2 regions of the Finegoldia sp. P2-F-LR genome follow, and region 2 is predicted to be linked to the other one. Evidence: a T-box and tRNA genes for the amino acid it is inferred to sense, from the RefSeq annotation. Region 2 holds a T-box; the other holds one or more tRNA genes.
What was found. A T-box is a leader RNA that pairs with one kind of tRNA and senses whether it is charged. The one in region 2 lies ahead of pheS (phenylalanine--tRNA ligase subunit alpha), so its partner is inferred to be a tRNA-Phe.

Region 1 (9,349 bases), 190 kb from region 2:
TCCATAGAAGTTCTTAATAAGGAAAAGACAAATCCAATCACCAATTCTTTAGATTGCTTCATGGAATACATTTTTAGTTTTTCTGATACAAATTTATTTCTTAATTTACTCTTCATATCTGCCCCTTACTAATTGGATATTATATTGATTGTAATACCATTGTTTGTTTTCCATTAATTCCGAATGAGTACCCATCTCACTTATTTGACCATCTTTCATTACTATTATTAAATCAAAATCGTCAATCTGATTTAATCTATGAGTCGATAAGATTACTGTTTTTTTAAGTTTTTTTAACTCTATCAAAATATGTTTCTCAGTTTGAGTATCTAATGCGCTTAAACAGTCGTCTAATACAACCAAGTTTGAATCTTTTAATAAAGCTCTTGCTAATGAAATTCTTTGTTTTTGACCTCCAGATAATGACAGTCCGTTTTCACCACACAAAGTGTCAAATTCATCAGGAAAATTGACTATATCCTTATAAATATCCGCGCTTTTAGATACTTTAATCACTTCTTCATCTGTGGCCTCTATCTTGGAAAGTTTTATATTATTTTTTATTGTATCCGAAAAAATCATACTTTTTTGAGACACATACGCCATATTATCTCTAGCTGATTTTAAATTTAATAAATTCGTGTATTTACCGTTGATTTCAAATTCATCTTGCCTTGGATATAAGAATAATAATTGTTTAAGAATAGTTGACTTTCCTGACCCTGTCTTTCCAACAATAGCCACCCTCATGTTCTTCTTGAATTCAAAAGAAATATCTTTAAGTGCGAATTCTTTAGAGTAAGGATATTTGAAACTATAATTTTCAAACTTAATACTTTCTATATCATCAATTTCCTTGTAATCTTCGTTTAAATCTAATTCATCTTTATAGTCAAGTATATTATCGATTCTATCCATTGATGCATCGGCTTGTTGATATACATTTATGAAGTTTCCTAATGCATACATTGGCCAAATTAACATATTTAAATAATAAGTAAAAGAAACCAATTGACCAACAGATATTTGATTCTTACTTATTAAAAATGTTCCATATCCGATTGCTATAACAAAAGTCATTGCTGGAATTATTCTTTGAAAAGGAGCCATCATTGCTCTGTATTTTACAACATCCATGTTTTTTTGAACCAACATTTTAGATCGATTTTGAAACGAAAAATATCTAGCATCTTTTATCCCAAAAACTCTTATAATTCTAATACCTTCAACATCTTCTAATACACTATTGTTTAGCTTATCAAATGTAGATTGCACTATTGAGTATTTTTCATGGATTTTCTTACCAATTTTTAAACACAAAAATGCCAATATAGGAAGAGGTATTATAGAAACAAGTGTTAAACGAACGTCAACGACGACCATCATTATAATTATTATAAACAAAGGAAATACTGTAGAATCGAAAAATGTAAGAGTTCCAAATCCCATCAAATCGCTTAAACTATTGACATCTCCAGTAGCTCTATTCATAAGTTCTCCGGTTTTGAAAGTTTGAAAATATTTCATGGATTCGTTTAAGTATTTATCCATAAGTCTATTTCTAGTTACATAGTCTATTTCATTCGAAGCTCTGAATGTGTAATAACACCATCCCATTGCAAAAAAATATTTAATTCCTATTACTAAAACATCAATTAAAAGTATAATTAAAAAAGGGTTTAATTCTATCGAATTATTTAATACTCTATCGGTTAATTTCCCTGTTATATATGGAGGAATTAATCCTACCAGGTCACTTAATAAAAGAAATGTAATAGCAAGAATTAATTTGTTTTTGTAATATTTTAGAAACCAATAAAATTTCTTGTACATTTTACCTCCTTCTATTAAAAATTTGCTCTGAAAAATTCAGAGCAAATTTTTATATTGTAAAATAAACATTATTTATAGAATTATTTTCTATTTTGATATTCATCTACTAATTCATCAATAAATTCATCAGTATTCTTAGATCCTACATCTCCAAGATCTCTTTTTCTTACTGATACCTCATTGTTATCAATTTCATTTTGTCCAATTATTAATGAATAGTTCACTTTCTTCAATTGAGATTCCCTGATCTTAAGACCGATTTTTTCACTTCTATCATCGACTTTCACTCTCAATCCACGTGCTTTCATTTTTTGTTGTAATTCATACGCATAATCATTGAATTTATCGCTAATAGGAAGAATTTCTACTTGAACTGGTGATAACCATAATGGGAATTTTCCAGCATAGTGTTCTATTAGTATTCCCATAAATCTTTCTTCACTACCTAAAATTGCTCTATGAATCATTGCTGGACGTTTTTTAGATCCATCACTTGCGATATAAGTCATATCAAATCTTTCTGGCATTTGGAAATCTAATTGAATAGTTCCACATTGCCAAGTTCTGCCAATTGCATCTTCCAAATGGAAATCTATTTTAGGGCCGTAGAAAGCACCGTCACCTTCATTAATTTTATATGGAAGGCCCTTGTGTTCCAATGCACTCTTAAGTGAATTGATTGCTAAATCCCAATCTTCATCTGATCCCATTGAATCTTCTGGACGAGTCGACAATTCAACTTCATATTTAAAACCAAACTTAGAATAAATATAATCACAGAAATCAATAATCTTAGTTACTTCTTCTTCTATTTGTTCAGGTAAACAGAATACATGTGCATCATCTTGTACGAAAGTTCTAACTCTGAATAAGCCATGCAATGCCCCTGATAATTCATGGCGGTGAACTTGACCAAGTTCTGCAACTTTAATTGGAAGCTCTCTGTAGCTGTGCAATTCATCTTTGTAAATCAAAATTGATCCTGGACAGTTCATTGGTTTTATTGCATAATCATCGCCATCTATTTGAGTGAAATACATATTTTCTTTGTAGTGATCCCAGTGACCTGATTGATGCCATAAATCTTCGTTCAAAATCAATGGAGTTTTGATTTGACCATATCCTCTATCTAAAAGTTGTTCTTTCAAGAATTTTTCTAGTTCATTTAACACAACCATTCCATTTGGATGGAAGAATGGGAAACCCGGTCCTTCTTCTTGAATTGAGAATAGCCCCATTTCTTTACCAATTTTTCTGTGATCTCTTTTCTTAGCTTCTTCCATTCTTTCTAAATATTCGTCTAATAATTTTTTCTTAGGGAATGAAATTCCGTAAATTCTTTGAAGCATCTTGTTATTTTCATCACCTCTCCAGTATGCACCGGCAATTGATAATAACTTGAATGCTTTAATATTTTTCACTTCTAATAAATGAGGTCCTCTACACAAATCAACGAAGTCTCCCATTTCATACAATGTAATTGTAGCATCTTCATCAAGATTTTCTATTAAGTCAACTTTATAATCTTGACCTTCTTTCTTAAATCTTTCCAATGCTTCTTCTCTTGAAATTTCAACCCTTACTAATTTAGGATTTTCCTTAACTATTTTTTTCATTTCGGCTTCAATTTTTTCTAAATCTTCAGGTACAAACTTGTGATCTGTATCTAAATCATAATAGAATCCAGAATCAATTGATGGTCCAATTGCAAATTTTGTATTTGGATACAATCTTTGAATAGCATAAGCCATTAAGTGTGATGAAGTATGCCAGAAAACTTGTTTTCCTTCTTCATCATCAAATTTTACAAATTGAACTTCGCAATCTGATTTAATAGTTTCCATTAATCCCATAATTTTACCATCTACAACTGCTCCAACACAGTCTCTTGCTAATCCTTCAGAAATTGATTTGCAAACATCTAATAAACTTATTTCTTCATCAAATTCTTTTACGGATCCATCTTTTAATTTTACTTCAAACATAAATACCTCCTAATAAAAAAGAGACCCTCATCCCGATAGGGACAAGTGTCTCGTGGTTCCACCCTAATTTTTTCTCATTTAACAATAGGCTCCAAATTAGTATTCAGCATACTGATCTCTTAAGTAAAATTTCAGCCTAAGTTTTACTCTCTCTGAAAGTTCTTATATGCTTACTGGGATTTTTCATCGCCTTTATTTTAACTTTTCAATAATTTGGTTAAGTTCTAATAATTCTTGATTACCATTTTCCATATTTCGTAAAGTGAATTTATTTTGCTCAACTTCATCTTGTCCTATTATTATAACATATTTTACGGATAATTTGTCAGCATAATTAAATTTCTTTTTTAATTTATCAGCTTCAAGATAACTCATGCATCTTACAGAAGAATTTCTCAAATCATTCATCAACTTCACTGCATTTTTTTCGTAACCTTTCATAGGAATAATGATGCAATCAAAATTATTTTGTTGACCTTTTACCAAATTTAATTCTTGAAGTTGATAGAATAATCTAGTTAAGCCAATACTCATTCCTACTCCAGGCAACTTGCTTTTAGTAAAATTATTCGCCAGACTATCATATCTTCCTCCAGAACAAATAGATCCTATTTCACGATATTCCTTAAAAAATGTTTCAAATACTGAACCTGTATAGTAATCAAGACCTCTAGTTATCGATAAATTTATTTTAATATTATCTTGATTAACCCCCAAAGATAAAATATCTTCATATACAAATTTCAATTCATCCAGCCCACAAACAAATAATTCATTATCGATATTCAACGATCCCAGTTTTTCGATAATTTCTTGGTTAGATCCATCAATTTTTAAGAAATTTAAAATCGAATCAATTTTTTCATCGTCCAAGTCTAGCTTAGATAATTCTTCTTTAACATTATCTATTCCTATTTTATCTAATTTATCAATTATTCTCAAACATGATTCAAAGTCTTCAATACCTAAATTAGAGAAATATCCATTCAATATTTTTCTGTTATTAAATTGAAATTCAAAATCTGGAACATCTATTGATTTTAAAGCTTCATACATGCATTTTACTATTTCTGCATCATTATATAAGCTCAATTTTTCATTTCCTATAATGTCTATATCACATTGATAAAATTCTTTATAACGTCCTTTTTGATTTCTTTCTCCTCTATACACCTTAGCTATTTGATATCTTCTGAATGGGAATGCTAAGTCTTGCATGTACATTGAAACGTATTTTGCAAGTGGCACAGTTAAGTCAAATCTCAATCCTTGATTTTTTTTACTACTATCAATTCTATACACTTGTTTACTAGTTTCCCCTCCACCTTTTGATAGCAAAACGTCTAATTTTTCTATGGCAGGTGTGTCGATTGAAAAAAATGCATTTTTAATAAAAACATCTTCTATTCTTCTTTTAATTGTATCAAACACCATTTGATCTTCAGGAAGAAGTTCCATCATTCCTGGTAATGTAGATGGTTGAATCATAATTGACCTCCTATTAATTAAAGATTATAGATCCGCGATCTATAAAATCATCATCATCTGTATAATAGTATTTTATATTTTCTTTTTCCAAAATTTCAATAAGCTTATTTTTAAATTTATATTTTTCAAGATTGCCATAAAAAACAATCCCTAAATCATCACAATATCCACAAGTCCCACCAATAAATCCTGTATCATAACCTTCTAGCTTTATTTCCCCAGCATCTATCAGATAAGCCTTAATACTTTGTTTCTGAACATTATTATATATAGATTTATCACTGGTAATCACAAATTTATCAGTAACTATTGTTGAACATTTGGAGTATCCTTGTTTTACCATTATTAATTTCTCATCTTTAAGAAGTTTCAAAATAATAGGATCTACAGATTTTTTATTACATACTAAATAATTTTCAATTGAAAAGTTATTTAACAAGCAATCTTTTGGATATGTGTTCGTTATCTCAAGCTCTGTTACGTATAATGTTATATAATTTGGAAGATATGCCCTATAATGAAAATACGATTCTTGAGTACAAACGAATGCATTTTCATTTATTTTCCTAATTTGCATATCTACATGGTCATTAACTTTTTCATCCATTTTTTTACTATCGAAACTGTAAATAACTTCATAATCATTGTCTTTTAAAAATTTTATCAAGCCTTTTTTAGCTTTAAAACTAATTATCGCAAATTTATTATGAGATTCAACAAACATATCATTCTTTATTTCTAATCTATTTTGATCATCTAAATGTTCTTTTATAATTTCATCGAAAATAAATCCATTGAACTTAAATTTAATTATATCAAATAAGTTTGATAGTGCATAATCCATTAAAAATCTAAAAATTTTAAAAAGTATTGATTTATTAATTTTATCTAAATATATCTCTTTAATTAGCAACTCTTTATTATCTAAATCTAACACCAAATACCCTATTAACTTAGTTTCTTCAAAAATCACGAAATAATTTTTTCTAGATATTTGTTTTTTCAAAGATTTAATTATTGTAGTTCTATTTTTCGCCAAATTTGAATCAAACTTATTTTGAAATAAAACATTATTTCTCAGTTTGTATACAAAATCCGATAACTCCTCAATATATTCATCTTTTAATAAATCAATAAAAATCATATTAACTCCTTTACATATAAAAAAAAGGAAAGTCTATAATAAACTTTCCTTTGGAGGCGACACCCAGATTTGAACTGGGGGTGAAGGTGTTGCAGACCTCTGCCTTACCACTTGGCTATGTCGCCGTATGGAGCGGAAGACGAGACTCGAACTCGCGACCCTCGCCTTGGCAAGGCGATGCTCTACCACTGAGCCACTTCCGCACACATTTTGGTGCCCAGAGCCGGAATCGAACCAGCGACACAAGGATTTTCAGTCCTTTGCTCTACCGACTGAGCTATCTGGGCTTAATGTATCAAACATTACTTTACTAGTATAAACGATTAAATTTGTTTTGTCAAATTTTTTTACAACAATTTAAATCCGACTTTACAATTTACTTATACCTTTGTAATACTCTGTCATTTAACCCATACCACAATGCATCTTCTATAGAATTATTTAAAACAGTTTTCAAAGTTTTAACAATTTTTTTGTACAAATTTTCTAATTGCCACATATTCAAGAATTTTTCTTCAGAAATCACTACACTATCATTAATAGATTTCATCACTAACTGTTTGTCCATCTTGCTATTAATGCTAAATATCTTGTCTTTTAAGATGTTTTCACAATAATTATCTATTATTGAATCTTGTACTCTAAATGCATTTGATTTGTTTTTAATTGAACTAATCATCTTATTTTTTAAAAACTTAGCACTTCTGCTTTCAGTATTATGAAGAAGAATATCCGATTTTTTAATCGTAGATGCTGGAATATGTCTTAATGCATAAAACTCCAACTCATCACTTATATTCTTATTATTAAAGCCTTCAGTATAAGCTTGAAGATAATAAGTGAATTCAATCTTATTAATATCTTCTGATATCAAATCAAAAATAGCTTTAATAATAATTTCTCTATCATTTCTATACGACAAATGATTAATTAAAACATTGTAAATTTTATTAAGAGCGTTATATTTGACATAACAAGGTTGTATTTTGTTTTCTTGTTGAACAATATCAAGCATTAAGTATAAAGCTAATAAATCGTCTTCGAAAAGAAATTTTTTCTCAAGCTTTTTCTTTAAATTGTTCGTGTTATAAGCTTTATACATAACTCCTACTCCTAATTATATTTAAAAAACAAAGGACTTTTGATAGTATCTTTCTGTAGAGAATACTTCAATAGTTTCAAAGATAAAACAGAAAATAGAATAATTCAAACCGTACGCAAAGTCCAAATCTCTTGTTTTATCTTCTGAAATGCTATATTCATCTACTATATCTTCAATATAATTCTTAACCAATGTTTTTAACATCACACATTCATCATTATCTATGCTTATTTGTCTTGTGGTTATTGCTTTTTTGTCAAATATATGATTTTGTGCTAACTTATTCAAAACTCTTTCGTAATTCATGTGATCTTTAAGGTGTTGATTATACCTCCATCTTTTTGCATGTGGAAGACACACATAATCACTTAGATAATGACTTATTACTCCAAGTTTTGTACTTAAAATCTTATTTTGCAATGAATTCAATCTTGTTAAGTCTGTAAATTGAAAAAGATAAATTATAGTGATAATTTCTTTTACAATATAATTTATACTTTCTTCTTTGTAATGTGCTATTAGCTTGTATTTTGGTAAAATATCTGGACTAACAGCTCCCCATTCTAATTTTTTTATATTTAAATTGATTCCATAGGAATCTTTAATGTCTTGATTTATTTCTCTAACAATTCTCTTATGAGTTTCTGGAAAAATATTAATCACTACCTTTCGTCATTGGACATAATATTATTTTAGAGTAATTTAAGTTAAAAGTCAATTACTAACTTTTGCACATAAATACAAGAAAATCGCTAATTCTCAACGATTTTTCGTCTATAACTTCATTTATAAGATTAACAAATTCACTAGAATATTTTTCAGTTAAAAGAGAATAATCTATGTTAAGCGAATGAATTTCAAATTTTTTCATTTCACAAAAAACATTATAGATTAAATTTTTGAAAATATTTTTGTTGTTATTTCTTAAATCATCTGGCAAATTTGCCAATATCACATAATCCGAAGTTATATTAAAAGCGGGAATGATTTTACATTCGCCTTTTTCTATTCCACTTATTTTTGTAAGAGGTTCTAAAATTCTTTCTCCAGCTTTTTCAACTAATTTTTTTGAATTCTCTTCCAGAAGTGAATTTTCGATAAAATATAAAATTGCATCGCTTTGTAGCTCAAAAATATTGCCTTTAACAAATCTTATATCCATAAAATCTACCCCTTTTTATTTACTATATTACCAATATCAATTATAATACAACATAAGAAAAAAGTATATGAAAGGAATCAATAATTATGAATATAGCTATAGTAAGTGAATACAATCCGTTCCATTTTGGGCATTTACATCAAATAGATCAAATAAAAAAAAATTTCCCAGAATCAAATATAATTGCAATCATGAGCGGAAATGTAGTGCAACGTGGTGAATTTTCTATTTTAGATAAACTTCATAAAACTAAAATTGCTTTGGAACACGGAATAGACTGTGTTATTGAAATTCCTTCAGTATTTTCCTTGCAATCAGCGCAAAATTTCGCCTATTACGCTATTAAAATAATAGACACTATTGGATGTAATTATGTTTCTTTTGGAATTGAAACAGAAATAAAAGATCTAATTTCATACAAAGATTTTCTACTAGAAAATGAAGATAATATTAAACAGTTTATACTAGAAAACAAAAATATTTCATATAATAAAAACATAATGATATTTTCAAAGCAAAACTACTCTGAATATTCCGATGAAATATTCAAATCAAATAACATTCTTGCTTTGGAATATATGAAATCATTAGATAAACTACACTCTAAATGTAAAATTCTGCCAATAAGAAGAGCC
Region 2 (9,349 bases):
CTATCACCATTTAATGAACTCATCAAGCATTGCCCCGATTGGCACACGCATAATGATCCATGAATGAAAACTTCTATTTCAATGTCACAGTTTTTCCTAATATTTTTTAATTCTTCTAAATCAGTTTCCCTAGCCAATACAATTCTTTTGAAACCAAGTTCTTTGGCAATTAATGCCCCATTCAAATTATTAATGTTCATCTGAGTAGATGCATGTAAATCCAAATCAGGAAATAACTTGTTTACAAGATATGCCAGACCAATATCTTGCACAATTAGTGCATCAATATCGATGTTATATAATCTGTTTACATAATCAATTGCCTTGTAAATTTCTGATTGTTTTATAAGAGTGTTTAATGTTACATAAACCTTAACGTTTCTTAAATGGCAGTATTTTACAACTTCCTTAACATCTTCTACAGTAAAATTTTCAGCATAAGCCCTTGCGGAAAATTCTTTTGTTCCAAGATAAATGGCATCAGTTCCCGCACGGACACTTGCTTTTACCATGTCCCAATTTCCGCAAGGAGCTAATATTTCACTAATCAATGATTTCATCTCTTTGATAATCCATTAAAATATTTTCTAGCTTATTTTTTTCAAAAGCTAATTTATTATATTCGTCTTTTAAATCTTTGTATTTTTGAGATATATCATCATTTTCTGTTTCGTAAAATTCAATTTGTTTTTTCAAATCTTCCGTAGTTTTATTCTCTTTTTTGAGTTTTGTATTTAAATCTGATGCTTTTTGTTCATATTGCGCTTTGATTTCGTTAGCGTATTTTTCAGCTTTTTTCTTTATATCTTCTTTTTCCTTTTCAGAATTTTCTTTAATTTCATTGTATTGTTTAGTCATTTGTTTTAAGTTTGTTTCTTTAATAACCAAATTTTGATATAATTTTTCGCAATCAGATTTTAAGTTAGAATAATCCTTGATAATCGGATCATTCTCTTTTTTGTATTCATTTAATTCAGTTGTTAAATTATCGTGAGTTTCTGCCAAATTCATAAGAGCTAAGATAGTTGCATTCAAAGTCGTTAATTTTGAATTTCTGTTTTTACAATCTGCAATATCCTTGTTAATTTTTTCAACTATCTTATCTGTTTCTTCTCTAGATTTTTCAGTAACAATATTGTAAGTTGAACCTTGAATTACAACTTGTAATTTGTTCATATACATTCCTACTTTCTCAATGTTGCATTGAATTTTTGTTCTAATGAATTTAATATTTCTTCTTGTATTTTTTCAATAGTTTTGTCTTTTAATGTTTCATCTTTTGATTGATATATAATTCTGTATGCTAAGCTCTTCTTATCATTATCAACATGTTCACCTTTATATTCATCAAATAAGTAAACATCCTTGATGATACCATTAGAGTGATTTAGAATTTCTTTTTCAATTTCAATACTTTCCAATTCTCTATCCACCACAAGAGCTATATCTCTTTCAATTGAAGGATATTTACTAATTAGTGAGTAAAGCTTTTTGAAATCCATATGTTTAATTAATTCTGTAAAATGAATTTCTCCAACATAAACTCTATTATCAAAGTCAAAGTTGTCTCTTACTTCATAACTTATTTCACCAAATGTTGCGATCAATTCACCATTTACCAATATATCAGCGCACCTACCGCTGTGATAAGTTTTATTATCTTTGTTTTTTACGATTTCATAATTATCAATTCCCAATTCGTTAAATAATGCCAAAATCATAGATCTAACATCGTAGAAATCATAATCTCCATACATTCCCAAAGCTAATTTTTTAGTTTCAATCCTTTCGTTTCCAACCAAGTGGAAAGTATTGCCCAATTCATATACGCAAATATCTTTGATTTTATTTTTATAATTCTTAGATAGTATATCCAAAATATTTGGTATAATTGTGGATCTCATCACAGAGAAATCTTCTCCTAGTGGATTGATTAGTTTGATCAATTTATCATCATCCATTTCAACCATTGCTTTAGAATAGGATTTTGGGCTGATGAATGAATAAGACAACACTTCAAAAGTATTCATAGAATACAAAGCTTTTTTCGTATTATCTATGGCAATTCTTTCTTCGCTCTTAACACCTCTCTTTAGTTTTCCGATAAGAGGTTTAGCGCCAATTTTCTCAAATGTGTAAATTCTTCCAACTTCCTCAATTAAATCTTGATAAATTGAAACGTCTTGTCTGTGGAATGGAACTTTAACTTTGATTCTCTCGTCGTCTTCTGACACAATTTTAAATTCCAATAATTGTAATATATTTTTAATTTCTTCATTTGAAATATCTGATCCTAATAAATCATTGCATTTTTTGTAAGATAGCTCTACATCTTCTAATTTTTCTTTACATGTAATCACATCTATAGAATTATTAATCACAGTGGCATTTGTAATATCTTCAATTAATTTACAAACTCTCAATGATGCTAAATCACATAATTGTTGGCTTACACCCTTTTCAAATCTTGTGGAGGCATCAGTTCTTAAAGATAATCTTCTTGATGAAAGTCTAATTGTATCGCTATCAAAACTTGCAGCTTCAATAAGCACATTTGTAGTATCTAATGTTATCTCTGAATCAAAACCACCCATAATTCCAGCGATACCTAATGAGTTTTCACCGTCACAAATTATTATATCATCTGATAATTCACGTTCAACATCGTCTAGTGTTGTAAATTTTTGTGAACCAGATTCTTTTACTATAATTTTCTTATCTGCGATTTTATCCAAATCGTAGGCGTGAATTGGTTGACCAGTTTCCAACATTACAAAATTTGTAATATCAACAATATTGTTAATAGGTCTAATTCCAGATTGAATAAGTCTATTTTTTAGCCATTGTGGACTATCTCCTATTTTTACATTTTTTACAACTCTTGCTACATAACGTGTGCACTTGTTAGTTTGAATATCAACAGAATTTACGTAATCATTGATATCTTCATCAAAGTTTTTGATTTCAATAGAAGGATATTTGATTTTTTTGCCAAAAGATGCAGCATATTCTCTTGCCATTCCTAAAACGGATAAGCAATCCGGTCTGTTTGGTGTGATTTCAAACTCAATTATAGGTTCATTAATTTCAAGTGCATTAGTAACAGTTTCGCCAATTTCGTTTTCAGATAAAACAGCGATTCCATCTTTGGAGTTTTTATCTACAACTGAAGTTTCAAATCCCATTTCTTCAAAACTTGTCAACATTCCAGGGCTCATAATTCCTTTAAGATCAGCTTCTTTTAAAACAATATCTCCAGGAAGAGTTGCCCCTACCTGTGCATAACAAACAAACATATCTTCTTTGATGTTTTTTGCACCTGTTACTACTTCTATTTCTGAATTGCCAGTATCTAACGTGACTATGGATAATCTATCTGCATTTGGATGCTTATCAATTTTCTTTATTTGAGATACAATTAATTTATCGTTTAAATATTTACTTTTATCTATAACCGATTCAACGTGACTTCCTGTTTCTGAAAGTCTATCTGTAATAGTTTTTATCGATTCGTCTACATCGACGTAATCTTTAAGCCAATTAATAGGTAATAACATATTTCCTCCTAGAATTGTTCCAAAAATCTCTTATCGTTATCGTACAACAATCTTATATTGTCGATTTTGTGTTTTACCATTGTAATCCTGTCAACTCCCATACCAAATGCAAATCCAGTATAAACTTCAGGATCTATTCCACAATTTCTTAAAACATTAGGATGAACCATTCCACATCCTAAAAGCTCCATGCTCCAACCTGTATCATTGCAACTTGGGCATCCTTCGCCTTTACAATCGAAGCAAGTGACATCTACTTCCATTGAAGGTTCTGTAAATGGAAAATAATGTGGTCTAAATCTTGTTTCTATTTCTTCTCCAAATAAGTTTTTGATGAAAATATTGATTGTATCCATTAAGTTAGCCATAGTAACGCCTTTATCCACAACCAATCCTTCGATTTGATGGAACATTGGTGAATGTGTATCATCTACATCATCAAATCTAAAAGTTCTTCCCGCAGAAACCATTCTAATAGGTGGTTTTTGAGCTTTCATTGTTCGGATTTGTACACTTGATGTGTGTGGTCTAAGTACAGTTTTATCATCCAAATAAAAAGTATCAGATAAAGATCTTGAAGGATGATATTTTGGTGAATTTAATAAATCGAATGTATTTTCCACTGTATCAATTTCAGGACCATCCACAATATCAAATCCCATTGTTTGGAATAAATTTTCCAATTGGATTATTGTTTCATTAAGTGGATGTCTGTGAGAGATTTCTCTGACACCTCTATTTGCAGTTACATCTATTTCTTCTTCTTTTAATTTTATCTTTTTTTGTTCTTGTTTTAATTGTTCAAATTTATTGGACAATAATTCTTCAATTTCAGATCTAACTTCATTTGCTAATTGTCCCATAATCGGTCTTTCTTCTTTAGAAAGTTTACCCATATTTCTTAGAACAAGTGTCAAATCACCTTTTTTACCAAGAACTTTTACTCTAATATCTTCTAAAGATTTTAAATCACTGGCATTATCGATTAAACCAACAGTTTCTTCTTTAATTTTCAAAATTTCTTCTTTCATTATTTTCTCCTTAAACAATAAAAAAATCCCTCATCCCCTATGGGACGAAAGATTGTATTTCCGCGGTACCACCCAAATTATGATAACATCACTCGCAAGCTTAACGCACTCTACACGGCTATATTAGCAACTTCAAAGCGAACCAACAAAATTCGATAAATATGTCACACCAAACCATATCTCTCTTTGTATCTAGTTTTGTATTTTCTTCTTCAACATTTTTAATTATTGTATAATATAACTACTAATTTGTCAATTTTGATAGGTAAAACATGCTCAAACTAGCAGCTATGGAAGCATTTAATGATTCGGTTACATTGTCCATAGGAATTATTAAAAATTCATCAGCGTATTTTTTTATTTCATTACTAATTCCATTTGCTTCATTTCCAATTATTAAAACATGTTTTTCTTTGTCCTTAACCTCAAGAATACTTTTAGAATTTTTCTCCAAAGATGTCTCATAAATTTTAAATCCATTTGATTTATAATTCTCTAAGACACCTATACTTTCATAAGAAATATTTATTCTGAATAAGCTACCCATAGCACTTCTAATAGTTTTCAAATTATAAATATCGCAACTATTGTCAGATAAAATAATTTTATTATAATCAAAAGCTTCCGCGCTTCTTATTATTGTTCCCAAATTTCCTGGATCGTTTATACATTCAAGAAATAGAATTTTATCTGTATCCTTATCTTTGTTCTCTATAAAATCAACTACACAAATTATACCTTCAGGATTGTTCATTTCGCTGAGACTGTTGAAAGTTTTTGAATCAAAACATACACAGCCATCAATAATTTCTTCCCCTTCTCTTAGTATTATTTGCTTGATATTTAAATTTGATTTAATCGCTTCTTCATAAAGCTTATAACCTTCTATTATAAATTCGTTACACTTGTACCTATATTTTTTCTTATAAAGTGATTTTACGTGTTTGTATATTTTATTTGAAGTAGAGGTTATCATCTTTGTCACCCGTCTCAGTAATTTTGTCCAAATCTTTATTTGATCCAATTACTATCAAGTAATCTTCAAACTTTACTGTATATTCTGGTGAAGGGTTGATATTCATTTCTCCATTATTCTTAACAGCAACTACGTTAATACCGTATTTACTTCTAATACCAATATCAATGAAGTTCTTTCCTATCCATTCTTTTTTTGGGGTAATCTCTGCAATTGAATAATCATCTGTAAATTCAATATAATCGAAAATTTGATCACTTATCAAACTCTTAGCAAGTCTTACCGCTGAGTCATTTTCTGGAATTATTGCTCTATCTGCCCCTACTTTGAGCAATATATTACCGTGAAGAGTATCTTTAGCTTTTGTGATTACTTTTTTTACCCCTAATTTTTTACAAACTACAGTAGATAGAATTGATGCTTCAAAATTTGAAGATATAGCAACTATTGCCACATCGAAATTTCCAACACCGACTGAACTCAATGAATTTTCTGTCAAATGTTCAATATACACTGCGTGAGTTACAATACGACTCATTTCATCTACAGTATCTTCATTATTATCTATTAATAATACTTCGTGACCAGTATTGGATAATTCAATAGCACATGCTCTACCAAATCTACCACAGCCAACTACTACAAATTGTTTCATATTTAAAACCTAACCTATTATAATATTTTCGTGAGCTTCTTTATAAGCTTTTTTGTTTTTTGTATTGGATAGAGCATAAAGTATTGTTAAAGATCCAACTCTTCCAATATACATAGTTGAAATTATTAAAATTTTAGAAATACTATTGATTCCTGGAGTTAAGCTTCTGGTTAGTCCTACTGTACCAAAAGCACTTACTACTTCGAACACTACATCCAAGTATTTTGCTTTATCTATAACTAAAATTGCAAATGTAACAAAAATTACCCAAACCATTGATAAAGTAATTATAGCTAAAGCTTTTTTTACTTGTGAGAATCTAATTCTACGATTGAACACTTCTACATCTTCTTGACCTTTGATTTCGCTCAATGCAACAATAATTAACAGCGCAAATGTTGTCGTTTTAATACCTCCGGCTGTACCTGCTGGAGATCCCCCAATAAACATATTCAATATAGATAAAACACTTGAGCTGTCTAATAATTTTGATTGATCAATTGATGCAAAACCAGCCGTTCTCAATGTCACAGCTTGAAAAACCGAATTAGATATCTTGTCTGCCAAGCTTAAATTGCCTATTGTTTCTGGATTCAAAAATTCCATAGCTAAAATTAAAACTGATGTTATAGATAACATCAACACAGTTGTTGTAAGTACAATTTTTGAATGCAATGAATATTTCTTAAAATCTAATCCATTGTGCAACACATCAAGTATTACGTTAAAACCAATACCACCTATTACAATTAAAAGTCCAATTACTAACAAAATAAAAAAGTTAGTATTAATATCAATTAATGAATTTGGTCCCAAAATATCGAATCCCGCATTGCAAAAAGCAGAAATTGAATGGAAGAAACTATAAAATATTCCCTTAAATCCATACATTGGTATAAATTTCGTCATTAACAAAAAAGCACCAATTGTTTCAATAGTGAAAGTAGATATCAGTATATATCTTATGAGTTTTACCATTCCTTTCATATCAATACTATTTGTTTGCTCTTTAATAATTAATCTATCTTTTAAGGTAATTCTTCTACCCATGACAAGTGCAATCAAGGTTGCAAATGTCATAAAACCAAGTCCACCCATTTGGATTAAAATGATTATAATTAGTTTTCCTAAAACGCTCCAAGCGCTATACGTTGCAACTGTAACAAGACCTGTTACACATACGGCAGATGTTGCTGTAAACAAACAATCAATGTATGGAACTTTTGTTGCATTTTGACTTATAGGAAGTGACAATAATAACGACCCTACTATAATCAAAAAAAGAAAACTTAGAATCAATACCAATGGCGGATTGTCTTCTAAATATTTTTTTAAATGTTTCATAAACAAATCATACTACAAAAGAATTTAAAAGTAAAACATATATTGAACATTTTACAAAAAAAGAGTTACTTATTTATTGAAATAAATAACTCTCTTATAAAACTAATTTTATAACTCTAAATTATAATAATTTAATTCCCAACTTGTCACATTCTTCAAGCATTTTCTTCGGCCAAATCGATGATTGAACTTCTCCTATATGTGCTTTTTGTAAGAAGAACATACAAATTCTAGATTGACCAATACCTCCGCCTATAGATTGGGGAAGTGTATCATTAATCAGCATTTGATGATATTCTAAATTTTTCCTATCATTATTTTGTTTCTTGTCTAATTGATAAATCAATCTATCCTTATCAACTCTAATTCCCATAGAGCTTAATTCAAGGCAATTGTCTAAAACAGGATTATAAACTAATATATCTCCATTTAAGCTCCAGTCGTCGTAATCGGGAGATCTGTCAGAATGAGATTTTCCCGATTTTAAAGAATCACCAATTCCAATCAAAAACACAGATCCGTATTTTTTAGTAATCAAAGTTTCTCTTTCATCTGAAGTATTATCCGGATACATTTCTTCTAACTCTTCAGTAGTTACAAAAGTAATTTCATCTCTAAGTATTTTTTTGTAATCATCATAAGAATTAATCAACATTGTTTGAGTTTCTAAGAAACATTGATATATATTTCTTACTGTATCTTTTAAAAATCCGACATTTCTGTCTTCTTTTGAAATTACTTTTTCCCAATCCCACTGATCCACATACAATGAATGTGTGTTGTCACAAACTTCTGAAGGTCTGATAGCATTCATATCCGTATAAATCCCTTCTCCTACTGGAATCTCGTAGTTTTTTAATGCTATTCTCTTCCATTTTGCAAGTGATTGTACGATTTCCAACCTACTCATTGAACCGTCTTCCAAGAATTCAAAACCTACAGGTTTTTCGATACCATTTAAATTATCGTTAATTCCTGTATTAGCTCTAACAAATAACGGAGCAGAAACTCTAGTCAAATTTAAAGTCTCAGACAACCTATATTGAAAAAAATCTTTGATAATTTTAATAGCTTTCTGTGTTTCTAATAAATCCAAAGAGGATTTGTATCCTTTCGGTACTTTTAATTCCATAAAATATCTCCTTTATTAAAAATTAACCATATTTAATTATTATATCAAACAAACGAAATATGTAAAATATTTTTTGAATTCGGATTTACAAGAACTAAAAAAAGCACCTTGTCAGATGCTTTTTGTGTTATTCATTTTCATTTTCTGCAGTTTCTATATTTTCTTCAGTCACTGGCTCAGTTTCTTCAGAAGATTGTTTTTCAAATTCTTCATTGTATTTATTGATAACTGCTACTTCAATTTTTTCTCTGGCTGGAGAACTAATTGGATGAGCTATGTCACGATATTTATTATTACCGATTTTTCTACTAGGCATAGCTAAGAATAACCCTTCTTCGCCTTCTATAACTTTGATGTCATGAATTACTATTTCGTCATCAAAAGTAACAGAAGCAATAGCTTTTAATCTGTTATCAATATTTAGTATTTTAACTCTAACATCTGTAATTTGCATAACCTCACCACCTTGTGTTTTATATATATAATTATACCGCTAAAAAATTCTTTTGTAAATAAATGTAAATATTAAACAAAACATTTATATATAATATACTTTTGTGAGATTAAGATGTCACTAAAAATTAACCATCTTCTAATTTTAAATAAATACTTTTCAATTTTTCTCCAATTTTCTGAACACTTCGTTCTTTAACA

Region 1: it encodes a tRNA-Phe, which carries the amino acid that the T-box ahead of pheS (phenylalanine--tRNA ligase subunit alpha) is inferred to sense. The anticodon was not compared.

What each region holds. Positions count from the first base shown of each region.
Region 1 is NZ_JBRFJF010000001.1:3,112-12,460, reverse strand. Features, by position in the region: gene ACU68W_RS00075 (ABC transporter ATP-binding protein) at 1-116, opposite strand, end outside; gene ACU68W_RS00070 (ABC transporter ATP-binding protein) at 106-1,833, opposite strand; gene thrS (threonine--tRNA ligase) at 1,914-3,818, opposite strand; gene hisS (histidine--tRNA ligase) at 4,011-5,306, opposite strand; gene ACU68W_RS00055 (DUF6873 family GME fold protein) at 5,320-6,450, opposite strand; tRNA gene ACU68W_RS00050 (tRNA-Cys) at 6,502-6,575, opposite strand; tRNA gene ACU68W_RS00045 (tRNA-Gly) at 6,579-6,653, opposite strand; tRNA gene ACU68W_RS00040 (tRNA-Phe) at 6,662-6,737, opposite strand; gene ACU68W_RS00035 (hypothetical protein) at 6,827-7,552, opposite strand; gene ACU68W_RS00030 (zinc dependent phospholipase C family protein) at 7,574-8,215, opposite strand; gene ACU68W_RS00025 (hypothetical protein) at 8,274-8,714, opposite strand; gene ACU68W_RS00020 (tRNA(Met) cytidine acetate ligase) at 8,801-9,349, shown strand, end outside.
Region 2 is NZ_JBRFJF010000001.1:193,816-203,164, forward strand. Features, by position in the region: gene ACU68W_RS00950 (peptidase U32 family protein) at 1-551, opposite strand, end outside; gene ACU68W_RS00955 (cell division protein ZapA) at 544-1,176, opposite strand; gene pheT (phenylalanine--tRNA ligase subunit beta) at 1,185-3,557, opposite strand; gene pheS (phenylalanine--tRNA ligase subunit alpha) at 3,566-4,588, opposite strand; T-box leader at 4,626-4,813, opposite strand; gene ACU68W_RS00970 (TrmH family RNA methyltransferase) at 4,833-5,564, opposite strand; gene ACU68W_RS00975 (potassium channel family protein) at 5,542-6,219, opposite strand; gene ACU68W_RS00980 (TrkH family potassium uptake protein) at 6,229-7,563, opposite strand; gene asnA (aspartate--ammonia ligase) at 7,685-8,695, opposite strand; gene spoVG (septation regulator SpoVG) at 8,823-9,149, opposite strand; gene ACU68W_RS00995 (glycosyltransferase) at 9,277-9,349, opposite strand, start outside.